DNA from 2 places in the Xylophilus sp. PBN-3R genome. Region 1 is predicted to be linked to the other one. Evidence: riboswitches for the same ligand, from Rfam matches in the RefSeq annotation. Region 1 holds a riboswitch; the other holds the start of a gene.
What was found. Region 1 has a riboswitch for thiamine pyrophosphate ahead of thiC (phosphomethylpyrimidine synthase ThiC). Riboswitches for the same ligand answer to the same signal wherever they lie in the genome.
Positions count from the first base shown of each region.

Region 2: it holds a riboswitch for thiamine pyrophosphate, as region 1 does, so the genes downstream of both, AC3ANW_RS11420 (TonB-dependent siderophore receptor) here and thiC (phosphomethylpyrimidine synthase ThiC) in region 1, are expected to answer to the same signal.

Region 1 covers NZ_CM173225.1:78,990-89,124, forward strand. Annotated here, with positions in the region: gene AC3ANW_RS00430 (alkene reductase) at 1-573, opposite strand, end outside; gene AC3ANW_RS00435 (YybH family protein) at 620-1,093, opposite strand; gene AC3ANW_RS00440 (LysR family transcriptional regulator) at 1,220-2,158, shown strand; gene AC3ANW_RS00445 (YchJ family protein) at 2,182-2,589, shown strand; gene AC3ANW_RS00450 (HD-GYP domain-containing protein) at 2,580-3,710, opposite strand; gene AC3ANW_RS00455 (HAD family hydrolase) at 3,860-4,591, shown strand; gene AC3ANW_RS00460 (hypothetical protein) at 4,711-4,938, shown strand; TPP riboswitch at 4,966-5,074, shown strand; gene thiC (phosphomethylpyrimidine synthase ThiC) at 5,193-7,097, shown strand; gene AC3ANW_RS00470 (FAD-dependent oxidoreductase) at 7,099-8,154, shown strand; gene thiS (sulfur carrier protein ThiS) at 8,147-8,356, shown strand; gene AC3ANW_RS00480 (thiazole synthase) at 8,370-9,200, shown strand; gene AC3ANW_RS00485 (bifunctional hydroxymethylpyrimidine kinase/phosphomethylpyrimidine kinase) at 9,197-10,135, shown strand, end outside.
Region 2 covers NZ_CM173225.1:2,377,875-2,388,009, forward strand. Annotated here, with positions in the region: gene AC3ANW_RS11410 (DUF3772 domain-containing protein) at 1-1,772, opposite strand, end outside; gene AC3ANW_RS11415 (AI-2E family transporter) at 1,946-3,070, shown strand; TPP riboswitch at 3,134-3,252, shown strand; gene AC3ANW_RS11420 (TonB-dependent siderophore receptor) at 3,356-5,524, shown strand; tRNA gene AC3ANW_RS11425 (tRNA-Asn) at 5,563-5,638, shown strand; tRNA gene AC3ANW_RS11430 (tRNA-Asn) at 5,717-5,792, shown strand; gene AC3ANW_RS11435 (hypothetical protein) at 5,889-6,317, opposite strand; gene AC3ANW_RS11440 (hypothetical protein) at 6,475-6,633, shown strand; gene AC3ANW_RS11445 (ABC transporter substrate-binding protein) at 6,671-8,248, shown strand; gene AC3ANW_RS11450 (amidase) at 8,264-9,817, shown strand; gene AC3ANW_RS11455 (hypothetical protein) at 9,797-10,135, opposite strand, start outside.

The sequences.
Region 1 (10,135 bases):
TTGGTTGCTGCCGTCCTGCAGAAACTGGTCGAGCAGATAGCCGTTGGCGCCATGGATCTGCACGCCATCGAAACCGGCTTGCTGCGCATGCAGGGCGCCGAGCCGGAAGTCATCCACCACACCGTCGATTTCGGCAAGCGTCAGCGCACGTGGCACCACGTATTCCTGCAGCGGGCGTATCAGGCTGACATGGCCGCGCGCAGCGATGGCGCTGGGTGCGACCGGCGGGCGGCCGCCCAGGTAGTCGGGGCTGGAGATGCGGCCCACATGCCAGAGCTGCAGCACGATACGGCCACCGGCCCGGTGTACCGCCGTCGTGATGTCGCGCCAGCCGGCCACCTGTTCGTCCGACCAGATGCCGGGCGTGCGTGGGTAACCCACTCCCAGGGGCGTGACGGCGGTGGCCTCGCTGATGATCAGGCCGGCCGATGCCCGCTGCACGTAGTAGTCGCGCATCAGGGCATTGGGCACCCGACCGTCGCCGCTGGCGCGGGTGCGGGTGAGGGGCGCCATCACGATGCGGTTGGGCAGGCTGAACGCGCCGGCCTGGAGAGGGGTGAAAAGAGTGGTCATGGTCAGAGGTTTCGGTGGAGGCGGATGTCGGTGCAGCAGTCAGGCCTCAGGGCAGTTTCGGCAGCACCGAGGCGTGGTCGACCAGGTATTGCCAGCCGGTCGGCGTCTTGCGGGCCATGTCGGAGAACCGGCCCTTCACGACGACGGTTTCACCGCCTTCGCGAGGTTTCAGTTCCAGCACGAACAGGCCCCAGGACACCATCAGGTTTCCGGTCCGGAGATAGTGGCCGTCCTGGATGGTGGCGTGCGCGCGGTACTTGGCGAACATGCCCCGATAGGCCTCGACCATGGCGAGCCCGTCGACCTGGTTGTCGGTCGCCGGGAAACCGGTCATGGCCTTGGGATGCATGCGGATGATGGCGTCGATGTCGGCGCTCTCCACCGATTCGACCCATGCGCGGGTGACCTCGCTGATGCCGTTCCGCACTGGCTGCGCGTTTGCGGCACTGGCGAATGCAGCACCCAGCGCCAGAATGGAAAGAGGCGCCGACAAGGTGCGGCGGAGCAGGGGACGGTTCATGGTGAAGGGTCGGCAAGAGCATTGGGGCTGCTCAGTGTCGATGTGTACCGCCATTCCATGAAGACCGAAAACTAGAATAGACGACATTCCATTCTTGAATGGGTGGGCGCTGTTCCAGGAGGGCGGATGAACCAGATCAAGGCCATGCAGGTGTTCGTGCGCTGCGTCGAACGCGGCAGTTTCTCGGCGGTGGCGCGCGAGTTCGACACCACCCAGCCCAGCATCAGCAAACTCATCGCCGCACTCGAAAAGCACCTCGGCGGCGCCCTGCTGGAACGCGGCACCCGCGGTGTGCGGCTCACCGCGCAGGGGCAACAGTTCTTCGAACGCAGCAAGGACATCGTCGATGCGGTGGCGGCGGCCGAGCAGGGTTTCGGCGAACTGCGCGACCGTGTTTCCGGCAGTGTGCGCATCTCGGCCTCGCTGCCTTTCGGCCGCCTGCAGCTCATGCCGCACCTGCCCGCGCTGATGCGCCTGTATCCGCAGCTGGAAATCGATCTGCAGCTGAACGACCGCATCGTCGACCTGGTCGCCGACGGCATCGACCTGGCGTTTCGTTTCGGTCCCCTGCGCGACAGCGAACTGATGGCCCGCCTCGTCGGCAGCAGCCGTCGTGTGACCGTGGCGTCGCCCGCCTATCTGCGTCGGCATCCGGCGCCACGGCAGCCACAGGATCTGGCGCTGCGTGAATGCATCCGTTTCGCCGCAGGTGAGACCGGTCCGGTCTGGGCTTATCAGCCGGCGGCGGATGCGCCCATCTCGCTGCGCCCGGTGCGGGTGAATGTGCAGGGGAAAATCCGCACCAACGGACCTGAAGCGGCACATGCCGCCGTGATGGCCGGCCTGGGCATCGCGCAGCTGTCGCAGTGGATGATCGGTGCCGACCTGAAGGCCGGAAAACTCGTGCCGCTGCTGCAGGACTACCGCTTGCGCGAAACGCCGATCCATGCGGTTTCGCTCCGCAGCGCCCGCCAGGCGGCCAAGGTGCGAGCCGTCGTCGATTTCTTCGAGGACGTCTTCCGGACGGACCGCCTGGTCAGTCCGCAGGCGCAAACCCAGACGTAGCTGCAGCTGAATAGGCAGAAACCATGAATCCATCGTCCACCTGCCCCTGCGGCCGTACCGAAGCACGCGGCAAGCCGATGTCGTATGCCGCCTGCTGCGGCCGCTGGCTGGACCATTTCGACACCGCGGCCGCACCCGATGCGGAACAGCTGATGCGATCGCGGTACAGCGCCTTCGTGCTGGAGCGCCGCGAATACCTGCTGGCGACCTGGCATCCGTCCTCGCGCCCTGAATCGATCGATTTCGACCCGGGCACCCGCTGGCTGGGACTGGAAGTACGCAGCTTTCGCGCCATCGATGCGACACATGCCGAAGTGAGTTTCGTCGCCCGCCAGCGCGACGCCGGAGGCCGGGCGCATCGCCTGGCGGAAACCAGCCGGTTCGTGCAGGAAAACGGCCGCTGGTATTACCTCGACGGCGACTACAGGTAGGTTGGGCGCCGGCCGTACAGCACGTCGGCCGACACGTTCACCCGCACCAGCCGGTCGGGCACCGTCTTGACGATGGTGTGCAGGGGCAGTGCGGTGTTGCGGCGCAGCGGCTGCATCAGCGCCTCGCCGGCGCGGTTGATGATCACGGCCACCTGCGGTGTCCGGGCGGTCTCGCCCACGTGTGTGACCACGGCTGTCTCGCCGCTGGCGAGCAGCACGAAACAACCGGGCGGGTAGATGCCGAGTTCCTTGATGAGGATGTTGGCGAACGGGTCGTTGCGGCTCTGCAGGAACAGCTCGCGCGCTGCCTGATGGGCCGGCAACGGGCCGCGCCCGGTCCGCGGGCTGTGTTTGGCGGTGAAGATGTCGACCAGCCGCAGCAATTGCGACATGTCGGTCGGTCCGTCGACCTTGCGCGGATAACCGGTGCCGCCATTGACCTCGTGATGCTGCTCCACCGCCATCAGCCATTCGTTGTCGGTCAGGCCGGCGGCGCGCAGCATGCGGGCGCTGACCAGCGGATGCTGTTCGATCTGCTCGCGTTCGGCGCCGCTCGGCGTATCGCCGTTCGATGCAAGCCGGCCCTGCAGATCGACGATCGAGATGTTCATGGTCAGCGCTGCGCCCACCAGGCTGACGCAGCGGCTTCCGCTCCAGCCCATGCGGTGCGCCAGCAGCGCGCACAGGGCGGCGCAGTGCAGGGCGTGGGCCACGCCGTAGTTCTGCAGGCGGCTGTGGTCGTGGCGCAGGATGAGGTAGACCAGTTCGTCCGAATGCTGCTGCGCAGTCGCCGCCACGCTGGCCAGGGTGCGGCGCAGGCGGGGCAGGAATAGGCTGTCGTGCGGGCTGCGCAGCAGGCCGCCCAGGCGGGCTTCCAGGGTCACCCACTGATTGGGCAGGCTGTCGTCCTGGTTGTCGTCCTGTTCGTCGACCAGGCCCTGGCCGGGCGGCGTGATGTCGACGAAGGCACCGCGCGACTGCAGCGCATCGGCCATGGAAACGTCGCGCACCAATTGGCCCCGGGCCAGCAGAAGCTCACCGCTGGCGGTACGAACGTCCCAGGGAATAGCCTCGCCGGCTACGACCTGAAGCCGGACTTCATCGAAGGGAATGAGCTGCATCGAAACACCTTGGGGCGGCGTTTCGAACACCGCGCGCGACTGAAATTAACTGCCTGAATGTTATGACCCACAGGAAAAGCGTCAATGGCAAGAAGCTGTGTATTTATGCCTTTCTTTGGGCTTTCTTCCCATGAGCGGAAAATCCCGGCATGCCCAAAACCTCTGCACCCTTGTCCACTTCTTCCATCCACCACTCCACGACCGAGTTCGCCTTCGACGCCGTGCTGTTCGATTGCGACGGCGTCCTGGTCGATTCCGAACCCATCACCAACCGTGTGCTGCGAGACATGCTCGAAGAGCGCGGCTGGAAGCTCAGCGTCGAGGAAAGCATGCGCATCTTCATCGGCAAGGCGGTGAAGGACGAATCGGCATTGATCGAGGCCCGCACCGGACAGCCGGTCACGCACGAATGGCTGCAGTCCTTCTGGATGCGCCGCAACCAGCGCCTGCAGGAAGAACTGGTCGCCATTCCCGGCGCACCTGAAGCGGTGCGCAGGATTTTTTCGGCCTACGGCGGCCGCATCGCCTGCGCGTCGGGTGCCGACCGCGGCAAGATCGAACTGCAGTTGCGCAAGGTCGGCCTGTACGACTGCTTCGAAGGCCGGTATTTCAGCGGCCACGACCAGCCGCGCAGCAAACCGTTTCCCGATGTCTACCTGCATGCCGCCGCGGCATTGGGCGCCGACCCGAAACGCTGCGCCGTGGTCGAGGACACGGTGACCGGCGCCACCGCCGGCGTCGCGGCCGGTGCCACCGTGTTCGGCTACAACCCCGGCGGCCCGGGCCACAGCGGCACCGCGGACCTGCTGGCCGTGGGCGTGCATCGCGTGGCCAGCAGCATGGCCGAACTGGCGGAGTGGTTGACCGCCGATCGCAGCTGACCTTTGCGCACTACAGGTTCTTTGGCGGGGTCGAAAGGACTAGTGGGCGGTTACCTCCGGGCGGGCGCGGTGAATACATTGTTTTCTCCGGATCCATCCATCACCGCCGAAAGTCCGCCATGAAAGCTGCTTCTCTTTTCCTGTTCGTCATCCTGGCAGCGACGGCAGGAGCGCAGGCTTCGCCGACCTCGCCTGTGCCGACATCGGCCCGGCCCGACGCCGCCATGGTGCAGACGGGTTTCCCGGCGACCCGCTGCAAGAACATCCGGTTGTCCGAAACACAGCGCCGGCATTGCGACAAGGCGATGAAGAAGGCGGCGAGCAAGGGCCTGACCCGCGGCGTTTGACTGCGTCGCCCGAGCGCCCCTAGAATCCGCCCCGCTCCGGGGTGCATGGTTCGACATGCTGAGACGGCAATATTCTTGCCGGACCCGCGAACTTGAACCGGCTAGTACCGGCGTAAGAAGAGCTGCAGTTTCTCCAGTCCCCAGGCGACACCCGAAAACCGGAATCCAAAACCGGCTCGGGTCCGCGCCCGGTGCGCACCGGCCGGAACGATTTGCGGAGCACCCACCGTCCCCACGACAACCGGAGTGCTCCCATGAATGCCCCCCACGAATTCGCCCACCAGGCCGCCGACGACTTCTCGCGTTTGCTGGCGCTGACGCGCGAACCCTTTCCCGCGTCCACCAAGGGCCGCATCGTCGGCAGCCGGCCCGACCTGAGCGTGCCGGTGCGCGATGTCGCCCTGACCAACGGCGAGGTCGCATCGCTTTACGACACCTCCGGCCCCTACACCGATCCGGCAGTCGACATCGACGTGCGGCGCGGCCTGGCCGACGTACGTGGCGCCTGGATCGCGGAACGCGGCGACACCGAAAGTTATGCCGGCCGGCTGGCGCAGATCCTCGACGACGGCGGCAGACACGAGAGCCGCGACCAGCAGCGCATCGACCGGCTCCGGGCGGAAGCGGCGGCCCTGCAACGCACCCCACGCCGCGCCAGGAGCGGCGGCAATGTCACCCAGATGCACTATGCCCGGCGCGGCATCGTCACGCCCGAAATGGAATACGTCGCCCTGCGCGAGAACGGCCGGCAGGCCTGGATGGCCGAATACCTGGCCGACGAAGGCCGCGCCCGGCGGGTGATGGGTAATCCGATGGGGGCGAACATCCCGCAAGTCATCACGCCGGAATTCGTGCGCGACGAAGTGGCGCGGGGCCGCGCCATCATCCCCGCGAACATCAACCATCCGGAGGTCGAGCCGATGGCGATCGGCCGCAACTTCAAGGTGAAGATCAACGCCAACATCGGCAACTCGGCGGTCACCAGCAGCATCGAGGAAGAGGTGGAAAAGCTGGTCTGGGCGATCCGCTGGGGCGCCGACAACGTGATGGACCTTTCGACCGGCCGCAACATCCACACCACCCGCGACTGGATCGTGCGCAACAGCCCGGTTCCCATCGGCACCGTGCCCATCTATCAGGCACTCGAAAAAGTCGGCGGCGTCGCGGAGGACCTGACCTGGGAGCTGTACCGCGACACGCTGATCGAACAGGCCGAACAGGGCGTGGACTATTTCACCATCCACGCCGGCCTGCGGCTGCCGTTCATCCACCTGACCGCCAACCGCATGACCGGCATCGTGTCGCGCGGCGGCTCGATCATGGCGAAGTGGTGCATCGCCCACCACCGGGAGAGTTTTCTCTACACCCACTTCGAGGACATCTGCGACATCATGAAGCAGTACGACGTGAGTTTTTCGCTCGGCGACGGACTGCGGCCGGGCTCCGGCGCGGACGCCAACGACGAAGCCCAGTTCGCCGAATTGCGCACGCTCGGCGAGCTGACGCAGGTGGCCTGGAAACACGATGTCCAGACCATGATCGAAGGCCCCGGCCATGTGCCGATGCACATGATCCAGGCCAACATGGACGAGCAGCTGCGGCTGTGCCACGAGGCGCCGTTCTATACGCTGGGCCCCTTGACCATCGACATCGCGCCGGGATACGACCACATCGCATCGGCCATCGGAGCGGCCATGATCGGATGGGCCGGCACGGCGATGCTCTGCTACGTCACACCCAAGGAACACCTGGGCCTGCCGGATCGCGACGACGTGAAGCAGGGAATCATGGCCTACCGCATCGCCGCCCATGCGGCCGATGTCGCCAAGGGCCACCCCGGCGCGCGGGCGCGGGACGACGCACTCAGCAAGGCGCGTTTCGAGTTCCGCTGGCAGGACCAGTTCAACCTGGGCCTCGACCCGGACACCGCGCGCGATTTCCACGACGAGACACTGCCCAAGGACGTCTCCAAGACCGCGCACTTCTGTTCGATGTGCGGCCCCAAGTTCTGCTCGATGAAGATCTCGCAGGAGGTGCGCGAATTCGCTGCACAGCGCGGTGTCGGCGAGCAGGACGCACTGGCTGCCGGGATGGCCGAGAAGTCGGCCGAGTTCCGCGCCGCCGGAGGCGACTTCTACATCCCCATCCAGGCTGCCTGAAGTGGCTGCCATCGCGATTGCCGGCGCCGGCCTGCTGGGACGGTTGCTGGCCTGGCGGTTGGGGCATCTCGGCCACGACGTGCATGTCTTTGACCCGGCAGAGGGGCCGCAGCCGGCCTTCGACGGCGAGGGCGCAGCCGGTTTCAGCGCCGCCGGCATGCTGAGTCCGACAGCCGAACTGGACCGGGCCGACCACCGCATCGCGCTGTTGGGCTGGCGGTCCATCGACCTGTGGGCCGGCATCGTCGAAGACCTCCGCCGGCCCGGGCTGTTGAGCCGGCGGGGCAGCCTGTTGCTGGCCCATCGCAGCGACCTCGGGAGTGCCGAACGGGGCCTGGCGAACCTGCGGCTCGGCGAACGCCCGCCGCAGCCGCTGAGCGCCGAGACGCTGTTGCAGCAGGAGCCCGCCCTGCAGGGCGCGGCCCATGCATGGCTGCTCCCCGGCGAGGCACAGATCGACCCGGTAGCGACCCTCGAACGTCTGCATGCCATGTCGGCTCGGTCGGTGCGCTGGCACTGGCGCACACCCGTTGCCCACACCATGGCCGGAGCGGTGCTGACGGCAGCCGGCGACTGCCTGCGTTTCGACCAGGTGTGGGATGTGCGGGGTCTCGGAGGCCGGTCTCATCAGGCCATGGCCGACCTGCGCGGCGTGCGCGGCGAAACCGTCTGGCTGCATGCGCCGGCCCACGGCCTGACCCGCCCGGTGCGCCTCCTGCATCCCCGCAATCCGGTGTATCTGCTGCCACGCGGAGCCGACCGCCTGTTCGTCGGCGCCAGCGAGATCGAGTCGGAAGACCGTTCGCCCGTCTCCCTGCGCAGCGCCGTCGAACTGATGGCCGCCGCCCACAGCGTGATGCCGGGCCTGGCCGAGGCGCGCATCGAAAGACTGGACCGCAACCTGCGGCCGGCCTTGCCCGACCACCAGCCGCGGATCGAGATGAACGACAACCTGGTGCGGATCAACGGCCTGTTCCGCCACGGCTGGCTGCTGGCGCCGGCCCTGGTCGAAGATGCGCTGGCAATGGCCGGCCGGCCGGAGGCACTGCATGCCTGACATCGTCATACAGCTGGGCGGCCGATCCCGTGCGGTACCCGCCGACATCAACCTGGCCGACCTGGTCGCCACACTGGGCCATGCCCAGGACGGGGTCGCGACCGGCCTCAACGGCGACTTCGTGCGCCGCGACCTGCGGGCCGACACGCGGCTGACGGCGGGCGACCAGGTACTGATCTTCCAACCCATCGTCGGCGGCTGAGGCAGCCCGGAACATGAACCCTATTTCCCCATCCCCGGCGTCATTTCATGAGGGCTGGTCGGTCGGCGGCGTGCCGATGAGCAGCCGCTTCCTGCTGGGCACCGCCGGTTATCCGTCGCCTGAAGAACTGGCGAAAGCCATCGCCGCCGCCGCGCCCGCAGCCGTCACCGTCGGCCTGAAACGAAGCCTCGCGGCAGGGGCGGACAACGGTTTCATCGGCAGCGTGCACAAGGCGGCGCATGCAGCCGGCGCGCACCTGCTGCCCAACACCGCGGGCTGCCGCACCGCCCGCGAAGCCATCGCCCTGGCCCAGATGGCGCGCGAGCTGTACGGCACCCGCTGGATCAAGCTCGAAGTGGTCGGCGACGAGCACACTTTGCAGCCGGATCCGGTCGAACTGGTGGCGGCCGCGTCGGTGCTGGCGCGCGACGGTTTTGTCGTCTGGCCTTACTGCACCGACGATCTGGTCACCTGTCGCCGCCTGCTCGATGCCGGCTGCCCGCTGCTGATGCCCTGGGGCGCACCCATCGGCTCGGGCCAGGGACTGCTCAACCCCTTTGCCCTGCGCACCCTGCGCGAACGGCTGCCCGATGCCACGCTGATCGTCGATGCCGGCATCGGTGCACCGTCGCATGCGGCGCAGGCGATGGAGATGGGTTTCGACGCGGTGCTGCTGAATTCGGCGGTGGCCCACGCTCGTGCGCCCGCCGCCATGGCCCGCGCGTTCCGGCTTGCGGTCGAGGCCGGCCGGGCGGCGTGGGGCGCAGGGGTCATCGCCCGGCAGGACTTCGCCACGGCCACCACACCCGTGGGAGGCGAAGCCTTCCTGATCGGCTCCGCATGACCCCCGTTGCATTGCCCGTCGTCTGGACCATCGCCGGCACCGACAGTTCCGGTGGCGCCGGCATCGCCGCCGACCAGCGTGCGGCCGATGCCTGCGGTGTTCATGTGTGTCCTGTGGTGGCCGCGGTCACGGCGCAGAACTCGCTGGCCGTCAGCCGCATCGACGCACTGCCGGTCGAGGTCATCGACGCCCAGATGAACGCCCTCGAAACCGACCTGCCGCCCGCCGCCGTCAAGACCGGCCTGCTCGGCGGCGCCGAGCAGGTGGCCTGTGTCGCCCGCTGGATCGATCGCCTGCGCCGGCGCGGGCCGGTCGCCCTGGTGGTCGACCCGGTGCTGGGCGCAAGCACCGGAGCGTCGTTCGCCGATGCCGCGACGCTGGCCGCCTATCGCGACATGCTGCTGCCCCGCGCCACGCTCGTCACACCCAACCGGCTCGAAGCCGCCCGACTGTCCGGCATGGCACCTGCCGACCTGCCGGCCATCGCAGCACGCCTGCGGGCCATGGGCGCCGGGGCCGTCTGCATCACCGGCGGCGACGACGCGACACAGGCCGGCCTGGCGCTGGACTGGATCGACACGCCCCACGCGGCCGGCTGGCTGGCGCTGCCGCGCATCGAAACGCCGCACGGGCACGGCACCGGCTGCACCTTCGCCATGTCGTCCGCGGCTGCGATGGCGCGGGATTTTGTCGAAGCCGATGCGCTGGTGCTGGCCAAGATGGCGACCGCCGGCGCCCTGCTGGCCGGTGCGGCGGCGGGGCAGGGCGCGGGCCCGGTGCGGGCGCAGCCGGGGTTCGCCCACGATCCGTCGCTGATGCCGCAGATGTCGTGGAGCGCCGTGCCCCGGTTCGCTCCGTTCGGCGACATGCGACAGGCCGAAACGCCGCTCGGCCTGTACGCCATCGTGGACAGCGCCGAGCGGGTCGGGCAGATG
Region 2 (10,135 bases), 2.3 Mb from region 1:
GTGGCGGAGTCGCGCATGGCGACATCCAGGCCGGTGGTCGGCAGGTAACGGTCACGCAGCCAGCGCTGCAGCAGCCGCACACCCACGGTGGCAGCGATGAAGACAAAGATCGCCTGCAGCACCGCGGCCGGCTGCAGCCGCAGTTCGCCGATGGCCAGGCCGTCGCGCAGTTGCCCGGCGCGCTGCAGCAATTCGTCGGGTCCCTGGCCGAAAGGCGCCATCACCAGCACCAGGCCGAACAGCACCACCGCCAGTCGCGACACCGCCGACAGCAGCACACCTGCCTGGGCGCGCACACGCAGACCCGGGTCCTCGGCCATGGCGGCTGCACCGCCGACTGGGGTGAATGCAGCGGTGAAGGCGTCGTCCAGCAGAGCCGCCAGCAGGTATGCCACGGCACCCACCGTGCCGCTCCAGACGATCTGCTTCACCATGAAACCACCCAGCGCCACGAAACCCACCAACAGGCAGATCACACTCACGCCGAGCACCAGCGCGATGGCCCCCAGCGCGACGCTGGTCCAGGGCAGGCGCGCCAGGTGCTGCGCGGGTTTGGCCGGCAGCGCGGGTGCGTCCTTCACCGCAGCGGCCGCGGTCACGGTCACGGCAGATGCTGCGTCGGCCAGTCGTTCTGCATGGCGTACCCGGCGCACCCGGATCAGGATCGACACCAGCACCAGCGCCAGCACCAGGGTGTAGATGCTGTCGAGCGCCACCGTGGTGGCGAGTGCGCCGTTGGCCAGCACCGCCAGCTGCTCGAGTTCCCAGCCGATGACGATCACCACCGCCAGGATCAGCGGATGCCGGCGCAGCGACAGTGCCATCGCGTCGGAGAGGGGCGGCAAACGCCAGGACGGTTTGTGGGCGGCCAACAGCGCACGGCCCAGGCCCCACAGGAAAGCCGCGAAACACACCATGCCGACGGTACGTGCCATGAGGCTGTCCAGCGCTTCGCTCGGGGTGCTGCCCCAGCCGATCCCCAGCCGGATCAGGTGCGCCACGACACCAGGCACGACGATCGCCAGCAGCGCCCGCAAAAGCGCCAGCAGGGAACGGCGGAGCCGCCCTGGCGGCACCCGGCTCGACGCGAAACGCAGCAACTTGCGGCCGGCCCATTGCTGGAGGAAGAACAGGCCCATGGCCAGCGCCGCGAAACCCACCCACACCGTCCAGGGCGTGGTGGATGCAGTGGCGGCAATGGTCCGGCCGATGACCTGCACACGCACCCAGTCGCGCGGCACGCCCAACCGCAGTTCCTGCCAGAAGGGTGCGGCCAGCATCGACGAAGTGCGTTCGCCGATCTGCGCATTGAACTGCGACCGGCGCCGCACGGCCACCGCGTCGGCCGCCTGCGCACTTTCGACCGACAGCAGGCGCGCCAGCTTGACTTGCGAGTCGAGTTGCTTGCGCTGCTTTTCGAGCGACGCACGCTGCGATGCGATGTCGGGCGCTTCGGTGGCGCCGGCCGCGGGCGCCGGCCCGAGTTCGGCCAGGCGCGCGGTGACGTTGGACAGCGCGGGGTCGAGCGCGGTAGCCGCCTGTTCCGCCGCGGCCTGGGTCTCCAGCGCCCCGGTCCTCAGGGTGGCCAGCGTTGCATCCGCTATCTCGGCATCGCTGCCGATCTGCTTCTGGATGGCGGTGAGCTGGTCGCGCGCGGTGTCCAGGGAGGCCGCAGCCGCAGCCGTGTCGTCGCTCGGCGATGCAGCGAAACACAGGCTTGCGCCCAGCAGGGCGACGGTGCAGGCAAGTTTGCGCAGGAATCTATGGGTCAAGGCAGGCGGGCCGGGTGGCGTTCAGGAAAAGTGAAGCATTGTCACCATAGGAGTTGACTGGGTGCGTATCAGGATGAAGTCCGACGCGGGACCACCCATTAACCTGGCTAGCATCCGACACCACGGCACCCCGCCGTGGCCGATTACAGCCAGAGCCCCCAACGGGCCATTCCATGAAATCCAACGCCGTAGAACAAAAAACATTCATCCTGCTGCTGATCGGCGTCACGCTGGCCTTCGGCTGGATCCTCTTTCCCTATTACGGCGCAGTCTTCTGGGGGGCCATCCTCGCGATGTTGTTCCGCCCGGTCTTCCGCTGGTTGCGAAAGCGTTTCAAGGGGCGTGAAAACCTTGCCGCGCTTGCCACGCTGAGCCTGATCCTGGTGATCGTGATCCTGCCGACCGCGCTCATCACCGCCTCGCTGGTGCAAGAGGCGACCACGCTATACGCCAAACTGCAGTCGGGCCAGATCAACATCGGCAGCTACCTGCAAGAGATATTCGATCACTTGCCCCAATGGGCCATGCGCCTGCTGGACCGCTTCGGCGTCGGCGACATGGGCGCCCTGCAGGCCAAGGTGATGGACCTGGTGAACCAGGGCGGCCGCAACCTCACCGCGTCTGCCATCAATTTCGGCCAGAACACCTTCGACTTCCTGGTGGGCTTCACGGTGATGATGTATCTGCTGTTCTTCCTGATCCGGGACGGCGGCGAACTGTCCGTGATGATCCGCGACGCGATTCCCCTCGAAGAACGCCACAAGGGCAAACTGCTCGGCAAGTTCACCACCGTGATCCGCGCCACCGTCAAGGGAAACATCGCGGTCGCCGTGGCGCAGGGTCTGATCGGCGGCGTCACCTTCATCGTGATGGGCATCCACGGCGCGGTTCTGTGGGGCGTGCTGATGGCCTTCCTGTCGCTTTTGCCCGCAGTCGGTGCGGCCATCGTCTGGGCGCCGGTGGCCCTCTATTTCCTGGCGACCGGCGCGATCGTCAAGGCCCTGATTCTCATCTTCGTCGGTGTATTCGTCATCGGACTGGTGGACAACATCCTGCGTCCGCTGCTCGTCGGCAAGGACACCAAACTGCCTGACTACATCGTGCTGATTTCCACCCTGGGAGGCATGGCGCTGTTCGGGCTCAACGGCTTTGTCATCGGCCCGGTGATCGCGGCCATGTTCATTGCGGTCTGGGACATCTTCGCCACCGCCCGGGACGACGCACGCTCCAATCCGCCGGCAGCGGTGACCGTCGTCCCACCGGTCGAGGAACGGGAATCCGCGCCACGGCTTCCCTGACAGTCGCTGACCTTTGTTAACGGCGCGCTACAATTTGCGCCGCTCGTCCCGGCGGTCCCGGGGCGAGACCGCTAGGGGTGTTGCATCGGACGGGCCAACCGCCAGGATCCGATGCGACTGAGAGAGTCCCTTGGAACCTGATTGAGGTAATCCTCGCGCAGGGAAAGCGTGTGCCACAGACCGCCCTGCGCCCTGCCCCCTCTTCATCGATTGCCGGACAGTGCCGTTGCGGGCCGTTTGCGGTCGCCTGCCGTCCCTGCCACACGTTTGTTCGAAGGCACGACGATGGCAGTTTTTTCACTTGATTTCTTTCCGCGGGCTCCGTTGGCCCATGCGTCCCTGGCTTTCCTGGCGCTCGCCGCCCACGCCGCCCAAGCGCAAGGTCCGGCGCCCGCCGAAACGCTCGACGCGGTGACCGTCAATGCTTCGCGCAGCGCGCCGCAGGCCGACGTGACCGGCTTCGGCGAAATTCCGCTGAGCGAAGTCCCGATCTCGGCCACCGTGGTTGATCAGCAGATGCTGCAGACCAGCGGCGCTCGACGCCTGGCCGACCTGACCCGTTTCGATTCGTCCATCAGCGACGCCTACGATTCCCCGGGTTACTGGGACTTCGTCAGCATCCGGGGTTTCGTGCTGGACAACCGCTTCAACTACCGCCGCGAAGGCTTGCCGATCAGCGCCGAAACCGCAATCCCTCTGGACAACAAGGAGCGGGTGGAAATCCTGAAAGGCACCAGCGGCATCCAGGCAGGCACCAGCGCGCCCGGTGGCCTGGTCAACTATGTCGTCAAGCGGCCTGGCGACCGGGACATCCGCGAAGTGCGGGTGGAAGCCACATCTCGCGCCAGCCTGCTGGGGGCCGCCGACATCAGCAGCCGTTTCGGCGAAAACCGCCAGTTCGGCCTGCGCCTGAACGTCGCCCAGGAACGCCTGCGGCCGCAACTGCGCAACCTGGACGGCGAACGCAGCCTCGCCGCGCTGGCCGGCGACTGGCGCATCGGCGGCGACTCGGTACTGGAAGCCGAACTGGAATGGAGCCACAAGTCGCAGCCCAGCCAGCAGGCCTTCAGCCTGCTGGGCAACAAGCTGCCGGCGCCGGTCGATCCGCGCCTGAACCTGAACAACCAGCCCTGGTCGCAGCCGTCGGTCTTCGACGCGCTGACCGGGACCGTGCGCTACACCAAGGCCATCGGCACCGACTGGCGCTGGAGCGCACAAGTGGGCCAGCAGCGCCTGAAGAGCCAGGACCGGCTGGCCTATGCCTTCGGCTGCGGCAAGGAAGGCAACTACGACCGCTTCTGCTCCGACGGAACCTATGACCTGTACGACTTCCGCAGCGAAAATGAACGGCGGGTTCAACAGGCAGCCAACCTGGCCGTGGCCGGAAAACTGCTCACCGGCGCCGTGCGGCACGACCTGAGCGTGGGCCTCACCGCCAGCCGGGTGCGCAACCGTTTTCAGGACCAGGCCTACAACTATGTCGGCGAAGGGAATGTGACCGGCACCGCCGTCACCACCGCCGACCCGACGCTGACCGACAGCAATACCAACCGCGACGAACACACGCTCGAGCTGTCGCTGCAGGACGCGGTGCGCTGGAACGAGCGTTTCACCACCTGGCTCGGCGTGCGGCAAACCCATCTTTCGCGCGAAAGCGTACGCACGGACGGCAGCCGCCCCACCCGCTACGACCAGGACCTGACCACGCCCTGGGTCGCCGCCAGCTACGCATTCATGCCCGGCCGACTGGTCTACGCCAGCTACGGTCAGGGCGTCGAATCGCAGATCGTGCCCAACAAGGTTTCGCAGTACGCCAACGCCGGCCAGGCGCTGCCGGTGCTCAAGTCTCGCCAATGGGAACTCGGCCTGAAGGGCACAGAGCGCGGCTGGTCGTGGCAGACCGCGTATTTCCGCATCCTGCGGCCGGTGACCAACCTGGACGCCTGCGCCAACCTGGGCATCAGCCCCTGCACCGGCGCCAACGACGGCGAAGCCGAACACCAGGGCCTGGAAGCCAGTGGCCAATGGACACAGGGTCCGTGGCGGCTGATGGGCGGCGTGACCGTGATCGACGCCAAGCGCCGCAACAGCATCCAGGACCCGAGCCTGAACGGCAGACATCCGACCAACGTGCCCAAACAGACGGTGCGCGCCCAGGCCGGCTGGAAGGTGCCGGGCATGGAAGGTCTGGAGCTGAGCGGCGGACTGTCATATGAGGGCCGCCGCGACGTCACCGCCGACAACAGCATCGAGCTGCCGAGCTGGACACGCCTCGACGCCGGCCTGCGTTTTGACCAGCGAACTGCCGGCGGAACCACCGTCACCTGGACCGCCAGCGTGGACAACCTCGCCGACCGCCGCTACTGGCGCGAGTCGCCTTCCCAGTACGGCCATGTGTACCTTTTCCCGGGTGCGGCAAGAACTTTTCGCATCGGAATGCGAGCGTCTTTCTAACCGGCGTTTTTTCTGTATATAATTTGAGGCTGTTCTGTTCCTCGATAGCTCAGTTGGTAGAGCGCCGGACTGTTAATCCGTAGGTCCCTGGTTCGAGCCCAGGTCGAGGAGCCACAAAACATGATCACGCTGTCAGGCAATGCCTGGCAGCCGCCGCCCGTCCATCGAAACGGGCAGGTGTGCCGCTTACGTTCCTCGATAGCTCAGTCGGTAGAGCGCCGGACTGTTAATCCGTAGGTCCCTGGTTCGAGCCCAGGTCGAGGAGCCACTCTCAAGGCCGCCCAGTCGCGATCCGCAGGATCGCCGACTCGGCGGCTTTTTCTTTGCCATTGAAAATGGCCCTCGCCTTCGGGGCCTGCGGGCTTCAGCAGCGGACCAGCGCCTGCCGAACCTGCTCGTCGGCCTTGCCCTCGGGCGCAAACCAAGAAAGCAGCATCAGCATGCCGATGGCACGGGCGGGGGTGTTGTTGACCACCTTTTCGCCCAGCACGCCGTAGACGGCCGGAAGCGCCTTGTCACGCAAAGCGAGCAGCATGGCGCTGGTCTTCTGGCCCTTGAGGAAATCGCGCATGGGTGCGATCTGGTCGGGAACGAAGACGCCGATTTCGGCGCCATAACGCAGGGCCTGCGCAATGAACGCAGAACCCATTCTGGAATGGTTCAATGGCGAATAGGAACCGTCATAAAAAGCGACCCAGCGCCGATAATCCAGTTGCGTTTCTTTGCCATATTGCCTTGCGCGCCAATATCCCCAAGCGCACAAAACAGCGGAACCAGCGATAACAATCTCCACTCCAGCCTCGTTTCCATGATTCGTTGATGTCGGCGAATTATGCCTTGGCCGGTCCCTCGAGGCGAGAGGGTTTTCTAAGATGTCGCCGGGCAGACACATACCCGCCGGCAAACAGCCGATAACGTCGATTTCCCTGGAATTTCAAAGGTTTTTTGTGGTGATCCACCCGATCGATCCCGGACCGCACGGTTTCCGGGATTATGTCCAATTAATCTTTTGGCATTATCTGGCCAACGACGAATCCACCGGCAATCGTTTCCGTCATTTGCAAATTCAAAACGATTCCAAACATCCGCATGAATTCGACGGAACATGAAACGCACCCCGGCGTTTCAATCCAACGATTTCCCTTCATGCAGATATCCCGCCTGTTTCTCGGCTTGTCACTGGCCGTCCTGCCCTTCGCCGTTTTTTCCCAAACCTCAAAACCGGTGGAGGGCGGCACCCTGACCTATGCGCTGGCCGCAGAACCGGCGCGCCTGGTGTCGTTCCTCGACACCAACACCGATGCACGCAACATCAGCGGCAAGATCACCGAAGGCCTGCTGCGCTACGACGCGGCCTTCCAGCCACAGGGCTTGCTGGCCACCAGCTGGCAGGTCAGCGCCGACGGCCTCACCTACACCTTCAGGCTGCGGCCCGGTGTCAAGTGGCACGACGGCCGCGATTTCACCGCCGAAGACGTCCGGTTCTCGCTCCTGACCCAGAAGAAACAGGGGGCGCGCGGCCGCATCACGCTGGCCAACCTGGAACGCGTCGACATACCCGACCCTCTCACCGCCGTGCTTGTGCTGAGCAAACCGTCGCCCTTCCTGATCCGGTCTTTCTCGTCGGCCGAACTGCCCATCGTGCCGGCGCACCGCTACCGCGATGTCGAGCCGCTTGCCAGCGTCAACAGCAATGCGCCCATCGGCACGGGCCCGTTCATCTTCGAGCAGTGGGTGCGTGGCAGCCACGTGCTGCTGAAGAAGAACCCGGACTACTGGCGCAAGGGTTTCCCGCACCTCGACCGCCTCGTGTTGAAGTTCACGCGCGACCCGGCGGCCCTGGCCGCCGCCATCGAGACCGGCGAAGTGGATGCCGCCCTCGGCGTCGGCCTGGCCGAACTCGACCGGCTGTCCGCGCTGCCCAACCTCAGGGTCGACAACACCTACGACGCCTTCCTGAACAACGCCCTGTTCCTGGAGTTCAACGTCGACAGCCCGATCCTCGCCAAACCCCAGGTACGCCACGCCATCGCCCAGGCCATCGACCGCAACTTCATCCGCGACTCCGTCTACTACAAACGTGCCGAAGTCGTGAATTCTCCAGTGCCACGGGTGCTGGCCGACTACTACGACGACAGCACCTTCCGCTACCCGTTCGACATCGCCGCCGCCAACCGTCTGCTCGACGAAGCCGGACTGCCCAAGGGCGCCGACGGACAGCGTTTCGGACTTCGCCTGAGTTTCCTGCCGGGCCAGCAATTCAAGCGCAGCAGCGAATACGTTCGCATCGCGCTGGCACGTATCGGCATCCGGGTCACGGTGCTGGACGGCGACGCACCGGCCTTCCTGAAACGGGTCTACACCCATCGCGATTTCGACATCAACCTGAACGGACTAGGCCGGCTGTTCGACCCGACCGTCGGCGTCCAGCGTATCTACTGGGGCGACGGCGTTCGAAATCCGCTGATCTGGGTGAACGCCGCCCACTACGACAACCCGCAGGTCGACACGCTGTTCCGCCAGGCGGCCACGGAGCAGGACGCCGGCAAACGTGCTGCGCAGTTCAAGGAAATCCAGCAGATCGTCGGCCGCGACCTGCCGGTTCTTCCGATCGTCACCGTGCAGTCGGCGCTGGTCTACAGCAGCCGTGCACACCAGCTGACCAACAGCATCGACCTCGCCGGAGGAGACCTGTCGGACGCCTGGATCGAACCACGCAAGTGACCGGCAAACATCGCCATGACAACAGACGACACACCCGAAGCCAGCTACATCGAAACACTCGATGCCCTCAGTTTTGCCAGCGCCCGAGAACAGGCCGAAGCATTGGCCGACGGCCGGGTTTCGGCAGCCGAGCTGCTGGAACACACGCTTGCCCGCATCGCACGATTCAATCCGGCCATCAATGCCATCGTCCATTTCGACGCCGAAGCTGCCCGCGCCGCGGCAAGGGTCGCCGATGCAGCGCTGGCCCGCGGTGAACGTCGTCCCTTGCTGGGCGTGCCGATCACCGTCAAGGAATCGTTCGACGCCGCCGGCCTGGTCACCAGCGGCGGCGATCCGGCCCATGCCGACAACCGTCCCGCGCAGGACTCGCCCGCCGTGGCCGGCCTGCGCGAGGCCGGCGCCATCATTCTCGGCAAGAGCAATGTTCCGCTGGCCAACGCCGACCTGCAGAGCTACAACGCGGTATACGGCGTCAGCCGCAACCCTTGGGATCTGCGGCGCACGCCGGGAGGTTCTTCCGGTGGATCGGCGGCGGCGTTGGCTGCAGGCCTGGTGGCCCTGGAACTCGGCACCGACATCGGTGGATCGATCCGCATACCCGCTCACTTCAACGGCGTGTACGGCCACAAGACATCGGCCGGGCTGATCACCCTGCGCGGCACCGGTGCGCCCGGCGGCCGCATCGCCGACCGCGACCTGACCGTCGCGGGGCCGCTCGCGCGCAGTGCCGGCGACCTGGAACTGGCGCTCGAACTGTTGATCAACCGCGAGCCGCTGGCCGCCAAGGCGTGGAAGGCAACGCTGCCACCGGCACGGCACACCGCATTGAAGGATTTCCGGGTTCTGCTGCTCGATCAGTGGCCGGGTACCGCCCGAAGCCGGCACGAATCACAGGTGATCGGACGGGTCGCCGAACGCCTGGCCACGCAAGGCACGAAGGTGGCACGGCTGGCCGATCTGCCGGCCGGACCGCTGCCGGATCTGGAATTGCAGCACCGCGTCTACCGCAGCCTGCAGGGTTCGTCGCTGGCCAAGCCGCCGGCACTGAGCGACGCGGCTCAGGCCAGGCTGGCCGCGCTGGCACCCGACGACGACAGCGCCGACGCCGCATGGCTGCGGGCATCGACCCTGCCGCATACCGAATGGCTGCGTTTCAACGAGACCCGCTTCCAGCTCCGTCATCAGTGGGAACGGTTCTTCGAACACTTCGATGTGGTCGTCACACCCGTCGCTCCCCTGCCCGCGTTCGAACACCAGCACGGCCTGCCGAAGGATGCGCGGCTGTTCCCGGCGGCTTTCGACGGCGGTGAGCGGCAGCTGAGTTTCCTGGAATTGTTCTATTGGGCCGGCCTGCCGGTCTTGCCCGGTCTGCCGGCCACCAGCTTTCCGGTCGGACTCGACGAAACCGGCCTGCCGATCAGCGCACAGGCGATGGGGCCTTACCTGGAAGACCGCAGCACCATCGCCTTCGCGGGTCTGCTCGAAGCGATCTACGGCGGTTATGTGGCGCCGCCCGGTTACCGGTGGACCGACCGGGCAGCCGACTCAAAAACGGGCGCCGGTTGAAACGCGCACCATGTTCTGCGCGGTGAAGTTCACCTTCGGGTCCAGCGCCGCCTTGACGAACCAGCGCTGCCATTCGTAGTTGAAAGACACGCCGGCACGGCGGACGAAACGGTCGTCCACCGTGCCCTGCTTGGCAAGGAGGTCCACCGTGAAACGTTCGCCGTCGGACAATTCGTTGCGCCAGATGAGGTGCAGGTTCTGCTGGTCCGGATTCAGCCGGTTGTCGCGCACGAGTTGCAGCACCACGCTGTCGGCGTCGTCCCATCGGTAGCCGCCGTAAAGGGTGATCGAGTCGTTGGGATCGAAGTTCAGGTTGGC